Regions from separate parts of the Erwinia sp. V71 genome, predicted to be linked through region 2. Evidence: predicted binding sites of a transcription regulator. Region 2 holds the regulator's gene; each other region holds the start of a gene.

Region 1 (4,251 bases), on a different contig from region 2:
GAGTAAGCCAGAACGATTTTTTTAATGCCTTGAGTTTGCATCTTGTAATCCTTGAATTTAAAGCGTTTCGTTATGCAAGAATCCGGGTGCCAATGGACACGCCGTTAAATAAAGTGGGCAGTTGCTCCGCATTACGCCAGCTGGCGATATCGACCGGACGACCCAGCGTCCGTGCCGCATCCAGCGCAGCGTTAACTTTCACAATCATGCCATCGGTAATAATGCCCTGTGCAATCAGCTGCTCGGCTTTTTCCGCCGTCATTTCGGCAATACGCTGGCCTTTACCATCGAGAATACCACTGACATCAGACAGCAGAATCAGATCCGCACCCAGCGTTGCCGCCAGTGCCGTGGCTGCCTGATCCGCATTCACGTTCATCAGTTCACCTTCTGCGGTCACGCCGATCGAGCTGATCACCGGCAGGAAGCCCGCAGACAGCAGGGTGTTAATCAGCACCGGAGAACCTGGGGTGGCATTACCCACATGGCCCAGTTCTTCATCCAGCTGGGTGACATTAACGCTGTCACCATCACCGAGGTACAGGCCAACAGCATTGATAGCATACTTCTTCGCCCATGCCAGCAGGGTTTTGTTCGCCGTGCCCGCCAGTGCGCCGGTGATGATGTCGATCTGATCGGCCGGCGTCACACGCAGGCCATTCTTTTTCTGTACCGGCAGTGCCAGTTTCTTCATCAGTTCGTCAACCAGACAACCGCCACCATGCACGATCAGCAGGGGACGCTGGTGTGATTCACGGTAAGTCACCAGAGCATCAAACAGACGCGCCAGCGCCTCTTCGCTATCTAACAACACACCGCCCAGTTTAATAATTAATGGATTGGTCATAGTGTTCGCCAACTCGCCGGTTAAATAAGTGACAGCGTTTCAGGGAAGCCGAAACGAATATTCAGACACTGCACGGCCTGGGAAGATGCACCTTTCAGCAGGTTATCTTCAGCCGCCACGATAATCACATGCTCGCCCTGCACCGCAAAACCGATATCGCAGAACGGCAGACCCACCACCGATTTCAGGGAAGGCACACCTTTGTCATACAGGCGCACCAGCGGCTTATCGCGATAGGCATTATGGAACGCTTCCGCCACATCTTCCCGGCTGACGCCCGCTTTCAGGCGGCAGGTGATGGTTTCCAGAATCCCGCGCGGGAAATTGCCCAGATGCGGGGTGAAAATCACCGGAATACCGAGGTGCGCAGCGATTTCCGGGTGATGGCGATGGTTGAAGATGCCATACGGTTGCAGGCTCACTTCGCAGAAACTGGTGTTCAGGCTGGCTTTGCGACCGGCACCGCTCACGCCGCTGGTGGCGTTAATCACTGGCCACTGTGCGCTGTCCAGCAGGTCTGCCGCGATCAGCGGTTTCAGTGCCAGCTGAGCAGCTGTCGGGTAGCAACCCGGTACGGCAACCAGCTGCGCGTCCTTGATTTTGTCGTGCTGCCACTCGGCCAGACCATAGACGGCTTTTTCCAGCCATTCAGGATGCTTGTGGCTGAAGCCATAGAATTCGGTAAAGAAGCTGTCGTCATTAACGCGGAAGGCGCCAGAAAGATCGAACACCACACAGCCCGCCTGCAGGAATTCTGGTGCGAGGTCGTGGCTGACTTCATGAGCCGTGGCGAGGAACACCACATCGACTTTATCGGCAAACTGCGCCGCGTTGCTCAGCGGCTGGAGTGGCAGATCGACAATCCCTTTCAGCTGCGGATGCAGATCCGAAATTAACTTTCCGGCATCCGGACTTTGCGCTGAAACCGCCAAAGCGGTTATGTTCATATGTGGATGGCGATTCAGATAGGTTACAAGCTCTACACCAGCATAACCGCTGGCACCTACAATCAGCGTATTCAACATCAGACTGTATACCTTTTACCGTCACAAAGTTCCGGGTTGCAGCCGGCAGGCTCCTTCCCACGAAGTCAGGCGTTTTTATCGAAGAAGCAATAAAGCGTTCCCTTCAGCCTGGCGTTAATGTATTTTTATTCACTATTAATGCATGAATATTGATACTATCCTAACTCAAGGACTGTCAACAGTGAAGACAAAATTACCCCCTTTTATCGAACTCTACCGCCAGTTGATCGCTATACCGTCGATCAGCGCCACCGACAGTGCGCTCGATCAGAGCAATGAAACTTTAATCAATTTTCTGGCAGGCTGGTTTCGTGACCTTGGCTTCAGTGTTGAAGTCCAGCCCGTACCGGGCACACGCCATAAATTTAATATGCTGGCGAAGAGCGGTAACGGCGCGGGTGGCCTGCTGCTGGCCGGTCACAGCGATACCGTGCCGTATGATGATGGCCGCTGGACGCGCGACCCGTTCACCCTGACCGAGCACGATAATAAGCTGTACGGGCTGGGCACCGCCGATATGAAAGGCTTCTTTGCTTTTATTCTCGATGCGCTGCGTGATGTCGATGTGACGACGCTGAAAAAACCGCTGTATATCCTCGCCACCGCCGATGAAGAGACCACCATGGCGGGTGCCAGCTATTTCGCCACCTCCACCACCCTGCGTCCGGACTGCGCGATTATCGGCGAACCAACCTCGCTGAAACCGGTGCGCGCCCACAAAGGCCATCTGTCACAGGCGATTCGTATTCAGGGCCAGTCAGGTCACTCCAGCGATCCCGGCCGCGGTGTTAATGCCATCGAACTGATGCATGAATCCATCAGCCATCTGATGCAGCTGCGTAATACGCTGAAAGATCGCTACCACCATGATGGCTTCGCCATTCCGTATCCGACGATGAACTTTGGCCATATTCATGGCGGCGACGCGGCCAACCGTATCTGCGCCTGCTGTGAACTGCATATGGATATCCGCCCGCTGCCGGGGCTGACGCTGAGCGATCTCGATGGTCTGCTGCAGGAAGCGCTGGCACCGGTCAGTGCGCGCTGGCCGGGACGACTGACCATCAATGAGCTGCATCCACCGATTCCGGGCTACGAATGTCCGCCGGATCATCAGCTGGTGCAGGTGGTGGAAAAACTGCTCGGAACGCCGACAGAAATCGTCAATTACTGCACCGAAGCGCCCTTTATTCAGCAGGTATGTCCGACGCTGGTACTCGGCCCGGGGTCGATTAATCAGGCGCACCAGCCCGATGAATATATCGATACCGCATTTATTAAACCGACCCGTGAACTGATCACGCAGGTGGTCCGGCATTTCTGCCATCACTAGTCGTTACCGGGGTAATTCGCTGGCTATACAAGGCATTACCCCAGATTTGTAGCGTAATTGTTAATAAGAATAACTTATCTCTCCTTGATGTAATTAAATTTCATAAATTACCGGCATTTAGCGGCAGGATATCGCGTGTTTAAGTCATTTGACGAATGGATAGATACATGGCTAGATAAAAGACAAGGTTATGCCCGATAAGGCGTAAGAAAGTTACAAAAAATCAGATTAGACAGAAGGGTGTCAGGGGTCATATGAACGAACAATATTCCGCAATGCGAAGTAATGTCAGTATGCTCGGCAAACTGCTCGGGGATACGATTAAGGATGCGCTGGGAGAGAACATCCTCGACCGGGTGGAAACCATCCGCAAACTCTCCAAGTCATCTCGTGCAGGAAATGACGCCCACCGCCAGCAGTTGCTTACCACGCTGCAGAATCTTTCTAATGATGAACTGTTGCCGGTGGCGCGCGCCTTCAGCCAGTTTCTCAATCTGACCAATACCGCCGAGCAGTACCACACCATTTCACCGAACGGTGAAGGGGCGAATAACCCGGAACTGCTGGCAAAACTGTTCGAGCGTCTGAAACAGCTGCCTGAACTGAATGATACGGCTATCCGCGAAGCGGTGGAGTCGCTGTCGATCGAACTGGTACTGACTGCGCACCCGACCGAAATCACGCGCCGTACCCTGATTCACAAGCTGGTGGAAGTGAACACCTGCCTGAAGCAACTTGATCATACCGATCTGTCGGATTATGACCGCAACCAGATTATGCGCCGTCTGCGCCAGCTGGTGGCGCAGGCCTGGCATACCGATGAAATCCGTAAATATCGCCCGTCACCTGTCGATGAAGCCAAATGGGGCTTTGCAGTGGTGGAAAACAGCCTGTGGGAAGGGGTGCCGAATTTCCTGCGTGAGCTGGATGAGCAGGTGGAAGCCTCTTTCGGTTACAAACTGCCGGTCGATTTTGTGCCGGTGAAGTTCACCTCGTGGATGGGTGGTGACCGCGATGGCAACCCGAATGTGACCTCGACGATCACC
Region 2 (4,251 bases):
GGCGGCAACGCGCCCTATATCGTTTTCGACGATGCCGACATTGATGCCGCAGTCAATGGTGCTATTGCCAATAAATTCCGTAACGCAGGCCAGGTGTGCGTCAGCGCCAACCGCTTCTTTATCCAGAGCAGCATCTATGATCGCTTTGTTCACCAGCTGGCGGAGGCGGTGAAGCAGCTAAAAGTGGGTAATGGTGCCGATGATGGTGTGCAGGTGGGGCCGCTGATTGATCAGGCCGCAGTGAAAAAAGTGGCGGAACATGTCGACGACGCGGTGACGAAAGGCGGACGTGTTGTCGCCGGTGGGGCTCCTCATGCCCTGGGCGGTAACTTCTGGCAGCCGACGGTGATTGCTGATGCCAGTGACAATATGACGCTGGCGCAGGAGGAAACTTTCGGGCCGGTCGCGGCCTGTTTCCGTTTTGACGATGAAGAGGAGGTGATCCGCCGCGCGAATGAGACGGAATTTGGTCTCGCTGCCTATTTTTATACACAGAATCTGCAGCGTGTGTTCCGCGTATCGGCTGCACTGGAAAGCGGAATGGTGGGCGTCAACGAGTGTGCGGTGTCGACCGAGCTGGCACCCTTTGGTGGGGTAAAAGAGTCAGGACTGGGTAGGGAAGGTTCGGTGCTGGGACTGGAGGAGTTTCTGGAAGTGAAAACCCTGCACCTTGGTGGGCTGTAATCATCCGTAGGGAGCAGCCGGGCATGAGAAAAGAGAGCTTTGATTTCAATGAGATTGTCGATCAGGCTCATTTCTATCGGCAGTTTACCGAGCGCTTTGCGCTGGCCGACAGACTGATTAGCGATCTGGATTCACTCTGGGATGCGGTGACGCTTTCTGTGCTGCCGTTACCGCTGGAAATCGAGTTTATTCATTTAGGATCGGGACAGAAGCGGCGCTATGGAGCGTTGATCTTGCTTTTTGATGAGGCTGAAGAGGAGCTGGAAGGCCAGCTCCGCTTCAATGTGCGTTAAACACGCTTACCTCCATCAGAAGGTATGCCTCGGCAAAAAGGGCCCCGGCGAACGGGGCCAAAAGGTTCGTTAGATCAAATGCGATCAACGAGGAATGATTATTTATAGATTTCTGCGGTGGCGTGGAAGTTGCCGTCGTTACGCGCTTCGATAATGCGGTAAGAGCTGGCGCCTTCTTTGTTGGCTTTCTCAGACAGTGCCTGACGAATGGTCATCGGTGAACCATCGAGGCCGCTGACGGAAATCACACCGACAGATTGCAGGTTCTGGCTGTCAGCCTGCTGCTGAGTCACCAGGTTCGCGGCGCTGACGCCGAAAGACAGTACGGAAGCCAGACCTAATGCAGCGATTGCGATAGACGTTTTCATTATTTTTACTCCAGAAATAGATTGTTCATGGCAACCGAAAGGGTTGAAAAGCCGTTTTTATTCTTGGGGTTGCCGTTCAGCTTTAATGTTTTTAATACCGTGGTAATGTCGTTGCTTACTTGTACAGTTCTGCAGTGGCGTGCCAGCTGTTGTTGTCAGAAACCTCAATCACACGGTACGCGCTGGCGCCCTGCTGATCGGCTTTCTGTGACAGTGCTTCACGGATATCTGAAGGTGAAGCGGTAATCGCGCTGACGCTGACAGTGCCCATTGATTGCAGATTTTGTGCCTGTTCAGCATTGATAGATTGCGCTGCAAAAGCGCCAAATGACAGTGCAGAAAGCAGGCTCATGGTTGCGATACTAGTTTTAATGTTCATATTCATTTCCTCGTCGTCTGTTTTTATCTTTTTACATACTGTGATGTTCATCACGAAAACAAGTATAGATCTAATCACGTAGGAAATTAATACTCTGATAATAATCTTTTTTTGGGATTCTTTGCATGGAAATGACTTTTTAATAACCATGGGTTATAAAAAATGCTTATATTTTGCCCGTCACATGTTGAATTTATGTAAAAACAATCACATAAGTGAATTTAGCTATTCGTGCGTAACTTTGCAGTGGATCACGCTGTATGGCGGGAAAATAGCGACAGATGACATGAGATTGTCATCTTATTGTGGTTGTTTCGGCCGGAAGGATGGCTGGGTAGCCGACAAATAAATAGAGCCGAACGGGTCGGCTCTAAGTAAAGATGATGATAATGCGAGGTAAGTAGCAAGTTACGCCAGAGTTTCAGCTACGCTATTTATAGCTCTTGTTCGAATAGCACCAGAATGGCGTCATACAGCTGTTTTACGCTAAAGGCGCGTGCAGGAGTAATAAAAATGGTGTCGTCACCGGCGATGGTGCCGAGAATGCCTTCGGCTTTACCCAGTGAGTCCAGCAGGCGTGCAATCAGCTGTGCTGCGCCCGGGCTGGTATGGATCACGACCAGCGCATCGTTGTAGTCGATGTCCAGCACCAGATTTTTCAGCGGGCTGGTGGTGGTGGGTACGCCAAGCTCGGCAGGCAGGCAGTAGACCATCTCCATTTTGGCATTGCGGGTACGTACCGCACCAAACTTGGTCAGCATGCGCGAGACTTTGGACTGGTTGATATTGTCGAAACCTTCGTCCTGCAGCGCCTGAACAATTTCACCTTGCGAGCTAAATTTTTCTTCTTTCAGTAAGGCCTTGAATGCCTTAATCAGATCTTCTTGTTTTGATGGGTTACGCATAGGTTACCGATATAAAAGAGGAAACAACAGGACGCCATAAGTCAGCGATAAATTATTATGCATTTAGATGAATTGTTATGCAAATTAACTTTGGGCTAAACAGGGGCTATTTCACTGCGGACGCGCATTCTGGCAAATTTAGCCACGAATGACAACCGCGGATATGCGCATAGATGTAGCGCACAAAGTGAACAAAATGTTATCGGATTGATGTTGTTTTGATCGCATACGCGGGTTATGGTAGCCGCAGAACTATCTGGCTATAAATCGAGCTATTTGGCGTCAGATCGGGAGGTGTTGTGGTCAATTATGCTGCGTTTTGACTGGTTTCAGCGCAACTGTGTACAGAAAGGCGACATCTTTCTCGTCATTACCTCATGGGTTGGTTATTCTCGTCAGCCCAATGGATTCACGGCACGTTTTGCTCACACAATAATAAGGAGTTTAGGATGAAAGTTGCAGTTCTCGGAGCCGCTGGCGGTATTGGCCAGGCGCTCGCACTTCTGCTTAAAACCCAGCTTCCTGCAGGTTCAGAGCTTTCTCTGTACGACATCGCTCCCGTTACCCCTGGCGTGGCTGTTGATCTGAGCCACATTCCTACTGCCGTCAAAATTGAAGGTTTTAGCGGCGAAGACGCCACGCCTGCGCTGAAGGGCGCAAATGTGGTGCTGATTTCTGCTGGTGTGGCGCGTAAGCCGGGTATGGATCGTTCCGACCTGTTTAACGTTAATGCCGGTATCGTGCGTAATCTGATCGAGCAGGTTGCTGCGACCTGCCCGAAAGCGCTGATTGGTGTGATTACCAATCCGGTGAACACCACCGTGGCGATTGCGGCGGAAGTGCTGAAAAAAGCCGGTGTTTATGACAAAAACAAACTATTTGGCGTCACCACGCTGGATATTAACCGCGCCAACACTTTTGTGGCGCAGCTGAAAGGCAAGCAGCCGCAGGAGATTGAAGTGCCGGTGGTGGGTGGTCACTCTGGTGTCACTATTCTGCCACTGCTGTCACAGATCCCGGGCGTCAGCTTTAGCGAACAGGAAGCGGCTGACCTGACTAAACGCATTCAGAATGCCGGTACTGAAGTGGTGGAAGCCAAAGCGGGTGGCGGTTCTGCAACCCTGTCGATGGGGCAGGCGGCAGCGCGTTTTGGTCTGTCACTGGTGCGTGCACTGCAGGGCGACAGCAATGTGCTGGAGTGCGCCTATGTTGAAGGTGACGGCGAACACGCCCGTTTCTTTGCCCAGCCGCTGCTGCTAGGGAAAAACGGTATTCAGGAGCGTAAACCGATTGGTGCGCTGAGCGCGTTTGAGCAGCAGTCGCTGACAGGCATGCTGGATACGCTGAAGAGTGATATTAAGCAGGGCGAAGAGTTTGTGAAGTAATCACGGCGAGGGAGCTGCTATGCGGCTCCCTGCTATATCGGTTTGCTCTCAGTTTTGTTCCGGATATTCCTGAATAGTCACCGGCAGCGTCAGTCGCTGATCACCGCGTAATATCTGCACCTGCACCACCGATCCTGGCCGGATTTCCGCCACCTGATCCATCGTCTCCTGTGCCGATATCGCCGGCTTACCCTCGACACTGGTAATCACGTCGTTCGCCTGAATTCCCGCCTGTTC
Region 3 (4,251 bases), on a different contig from region 2:
AGCCTGGTAGCTCGTCGGGCTCATAACCCGAAGGTCGTCGGTTCAAATCCGGCTCCCGCAACCAATCTCTTATCGTAAGAGAAACAAGCAGTAAGCTGTCGTGACGGAAGCGACAGTCAGACGGACGCGGGGTGGAGCAGCCTGGTAGCTCGTCGGGCTCATAACCCGAAGGTCGTCGGTTCGAATCCGGCCCCCGCAACCAACACTTTAAAGCACCTGAAAGGGTGTTTTTTTGTTTCTGGCGTTCGCCAAACCTCATTCTTTCTCTTTTCCCCTCCCCCGTGATACGCAGGAAGGGAGTATGCTGCACGCTATTTTCTGGCGATTGCCGCGCCATTAGCGAAATATGCCTTAATTCCCGCCAGAATCGACTCAGCCACTTTTTGCTGGAAAGCACTGGTGCGCAGTTTACGCTCCTCTTCCAGATTACTGATAAACGCCGTTTCCACCAGAATCGACGGGATATCCGGCGCTTTCAGCACCGCAAAACCCGCCTGATCGACTGAACGTTTATGCAGATGATTGATTCTGCCCAGCCGTGTCAGCACTTCTTTGCCAAATTTCAGGCTGTCATTGATCGTCAGGCTCTGCACCATATCGAACATGGTATGGTCGAGATAGCGGTCACCACTGCGGCTGACACCCCCAATCAGATCCGATTCGTTCTGCGTTTGCGCCAGATAACGCGCCGCAGTGGACGTCGCGCCTTTGGTCGACAGCGCAAATACTGAAGAGCCACGCGCCGCACGGCTGGTAAAGGCATCGGCGTGGATAGAGATAAACAGATCGGCGCGCTGCTTGCGCGCTTTCGCCACCCGCACTTTCAGCGGAATAAACACATCTTCGTTGCGTGTCATATAGGCGCGCATATTCGGCTGTTTATCGATCATCGCCTTCAGACGTCGCGCAATACTCAGCACGATATCCTTCTCGCGCGTCTTATGTTTGCCAATCGCACCGGGATCTTCGCCGCCGTGCCCGGGGTCGAGCATAATCACAATCGGCCGGTCGCGACCGGCTTTGCCCGGCAACGGCGCTTCTGCCGGTTGCGAGCGTTCCAGGTCACCCTTGTTGTAATCTTCCAGCAATGCCAGTAGCGGATCATCCTCTTCCACCCGGGCGCTGGTCGGGTAGAGATCGACCACCAGACGGTTTTTGATCCCTGCGACCGGATCCAGCGTAAAGAGGCGTGGTGCGACCGGCTGTTTCAGCTCCAGTACCAGCCGAACCGTCTGCTGGTCAAACTGGCCGACACGGGCATTTTTAATATAGGGATCGTTATTCAGCACCAGCTCACCCACCCCTTTCAGCACATGGTTGAGGTGGATATTTTCAATATCGATCACCAGCCGATCCGGGTTACTCAGGGTGAACTGCTTATATTTCAGCGGGGTATTGGATTCGAGCGTGACACGCGAATAGGTTGAAGAGGGCCAGATACGCACGGCGACCACATGGCTGCTGGCAGCCATACCTGTCCGGCTGAAACTGAGTAGCCAAACCGCACCGGCGCTTTGTAACAATCGGCGACGACTGAGGAATGAATTTGATTCGGACATGCCGCTCCAGTTAACTGTGGTGTGTCTAAAAAACAGCCAAAAAAAGAAAATAGGGCAAAACTTTAACCAATCCATGGCGGGCTGTCATCCGAAAAAAGCGAATAAATGCAGAGTATTAGACGGTATAAAGTGGCGTAGCTGGTGATAACTAAGGAAAATTGCCTCTTGCATCGCGCGCCAGAAAAGAATAAAAATACAAAAATTTCGAATAAACATGCAAAGAGGGTTTGCCGTGAAGGAACGTAGTACCGAACTGGTTCAGGGTTTTCGCCATACCGTTCCCTATATCAACGCGCACCGGGGCAAAACATTTGTCATCATGCTGGGCGGCGAAGCCATCGAGCATGAAAACTTCTCCAGCATCGTCAATGATATCGGCCTGCTGCACAGCCTGGGCATCCGCCTGGTGGTGGTGTATGGCGCACGCCCGCAGATTGACGCCAGCCTGGCCGAACACCAGCTCGAGCCTGTTTATCACAAACATACCCGCGTCACCGACGCCCAGTCACTGGAGCTGGTGAAGCAGGCGGCGGGCCGTCTGCAGCTGGATATCACCGCTCGTCTGTCGATGAGCCTGAACAACACGCCACTGCAGGGCGCGCATATTAATGTGGTCAGCGGCAACTTTATTATTTCCCAGCCGCTGGGCGTCGATGATGGCGTCGACTACTGCCACAGCGGCCGTATCCGCCGTATTGACGAAGAGGCAATTCACCGCCAGCTCGACAGTGGCGCGATTGTGCTGCTGGGACCGGTGGCAGTTTCTGTGACCGGCGAAAGTTTTAACCTCACGTCAGAAGAAGTGGCGACCCAGCTGGCAATTAAATTAAAAGCGGAAAAAATGATTGGTTTCTGCTCCGAACAGGGCGTGACCAATGATGAAGGCAACATTGTTTCCGAGCTGTTCCCTAACGATGCCCAGGCGCGAATTGATGTGCTGGAAAAAACAGGTGACTACCACTCTGGCACGGTGCGTTTCCTGCGTGGTGCGGTCAACGCCTGTCGCAGTGGGGTACGTCGCAGCCACTTAATCAGCTATCAGGAAGATGGCGCGTTACTGCAGGAGCTGTTCTCACGGGACGGTATCGGTACGCAGATCGTCATGGAATCCGCCGAGCAGATCCGCCGTGCAACCATTAACGATATCGGCGGCATTCTGGAGCTGATTCGTCCGCTGGAGCAGCAGGGGATTCTGGTGCGCCGTTCACGCGAACAGCTGGAAATGGAGATTGATAAATTCACCATTATCGAGCGTGACAACCTCACTATCGCCTGTGCCGCACTGTACCCGTTCCCGGAAGAGCAGATTGGTGAAATGGCCTGTGTGGCGGTGCACCCGGATTACCGTAGCTCGTCGCGCGGCGAAGCGCTGCTGCAACGCGTGGCGCTACAGGCGCGTCAGATGGGGCTGAAAAAACTGTTCGTCCTCACCACGCGCAGCATTCACTGGTTCCAGGAACGCGGCTTCACACCAGTCGATGTGGAACTGCTGCCTGAGAGAAAGAAAGAGATGTATAACTATCAGCGGAAATCGAAGGTGCTGATGGCGGACCTGACTTAGGCATTTGGGCATGCCGGGGCCCTTAAAGCTTAGGGGCTTGAAGCCAGGCTAAGGGCTACTGCCGGGTCAAGGTCTACGGCCAGATCAAGGGCTACTGCCAGGTCAAGGGCTACTGCCAGGTCAAGGGCTACTGCCAGGTCAAGGGCGTTTCGTTCGTCCTTCGGCCGACCGACCCAGGGGCGGCAAGCGCCCCGCCCCTGGGAACCCGTGCTTGTGCCGGCTCCATCGCCCGCTTCGCGGGTTCCCTCAGCCATTTTAGCCTCCCGACGGACCGGTGTGGACGCGCTCCCTGCGCGGCCACGCCTCTCGCGGCGTCCATGCCGCTCGCCCTGGGACGCTTAAATGTCTTCGGCGATTGCGACGCCACCTCCGGTCGTTCCAGTTATTTTTTGTTTCTGGCTTAAATACCTTCTTTCCCTGCTTTTACTGTCATTTCGCCCTTTACATTAATTAGTTATGGCTTTGGGCTTTGGGCTTTGGGCTTTGGGCTTTGGGCTTTGGGCTTTGGGAGGGATTTTATTTTTTGTCCTGGATTTTGACCTGGGGTTTGACGTTCGGAGGCGTCGCAAGCGCTGAGGAAGCAGCAAGGATTAGGGATGAGCCGCATGGACGCGGCGAAAGGGTTGGCCGCGCAGGGAGCGCGTCCAACCCGGTCCGTAATCGTTGCTGCTGACGAAGGCACCCGCGAAGCGGGCGCTGGAGCCGCCGGAAGCGCGGATTGTTAAGGGCCGCGCTTTCGGCCCTTAACTCGCTCGCCGCGTGGGCGAGCGAAACGCCCTTGACCTGGCCCTTAAGCCCTCAAGCACTAAAGCCCTTAAGCACTAAAACCCTTAAAAAAGCGTCCAGGGCTACGCACCAGCCCACTCCCCCAACCGCTCCCGCAATCCACTCCGTCGCAACGTCCGCACCCGCACCGCCTGCCGCCACACCGCCTCATCGGTATACAAACTCAACCGCTCACGCGCACGCGTAATCGCGGTATACACCAGTTCCCGCGTCAGCACCGGCAGAAAATGGTTTGGCAGCACCAGCGCAGTATGCTCAAACTCCGAACCCTGCGATTTATGCACCGTCATTGCATAGGCCGTATCATGCGGTGGCAAACGGCTCGGCTGCACCGCTTTAATGGTG

The links. The regulator ArgR, encoded in region 2, controls arginine synthesis, uptake and breakdown. The targets are predictions, from matches to a motif close to ANTGAATAAAAATACANT.
Region 1: the regulator ArgR is predicted to act here: its motif matches at 1,989-2,006, upstream of argC (N-acetyl-gamma-glutamyl-phosphate reductase).
Region 3: the regulator ArgR is predicted to act here: its motif matches at 1,742-1,759, upstream of argA (amino-acid N-acetyltransferase).

What each region holds. Positions count from the first base shown of each region.
Region 1 covers NZ_CBFFRK010000086.1:2,086-6,336, reverse strand. The annotation lists gene ACSZO1_RS16100 (argininosuccinate synthase) at 1-41, opposite strand, end outside; gene argB (acetylglutamate kinase) at 71-847, opposite strand; gene argC (N-acetyl-gamma-glutamyl-phosphate reductase) at 868-1,872, opposite strand; gene argE (acetylornithine deacetylase) at 2,054-3,205, shown strand; gene ppc (phosphoenolpyruvate carboxylase) at 3,460-4,251, shown strand, end outside.
Region 2 covers NZ_CBFFRK010000002.1:34,117-38,367, forward strand. The annotation lists gene ACSZO1_RS00665 (NAD-dependent succinate-semialdehyde dehydrogenase) at 1-684, shown strand, start outside; gene ACSZO1_RS00670 (barstar family protein) at 708-977, shown strand; gene yhcN (peroxide/acid stress response protein YhcN) at 1,076-1,345, opposite strand; gene yhcN (peroxide/acid stress response protein YhcN) at 1,461-1,724, opposite strand; gene argR (transcriptional regulator ArgR) at 2,159-2,629, opposite strand; gene mdh (malate dehydrogenase) at 3,079-4,014, shown strand; gene degS (outer membrane-stress sensor serine endopeptidase DegS) at 4,063-4,251, opposite strand, start outside.
Region 3 covers NZ_CBFFRK010000049.1:2,346-6,596, forward strand. The annotation lists tRNA gene ACSZO1_RS11995 (tRNA-Met) at 1-64, shown strand, start outside; tRNA gene ACSZO1_RS12000 (tRNA-Met) at 126-202, shown strand; gene amiC (N-acetylmuramoyl-L-alanine amidase AmiC) at 312-1,559, opposite strand; gene argA (amino-acid N-acetyltransferase) at 1,774-3,120, shown strand; gene recD (exodeoxyribonuclease V subunit alpha) at 3,969-4,251, opposite strand, start outside.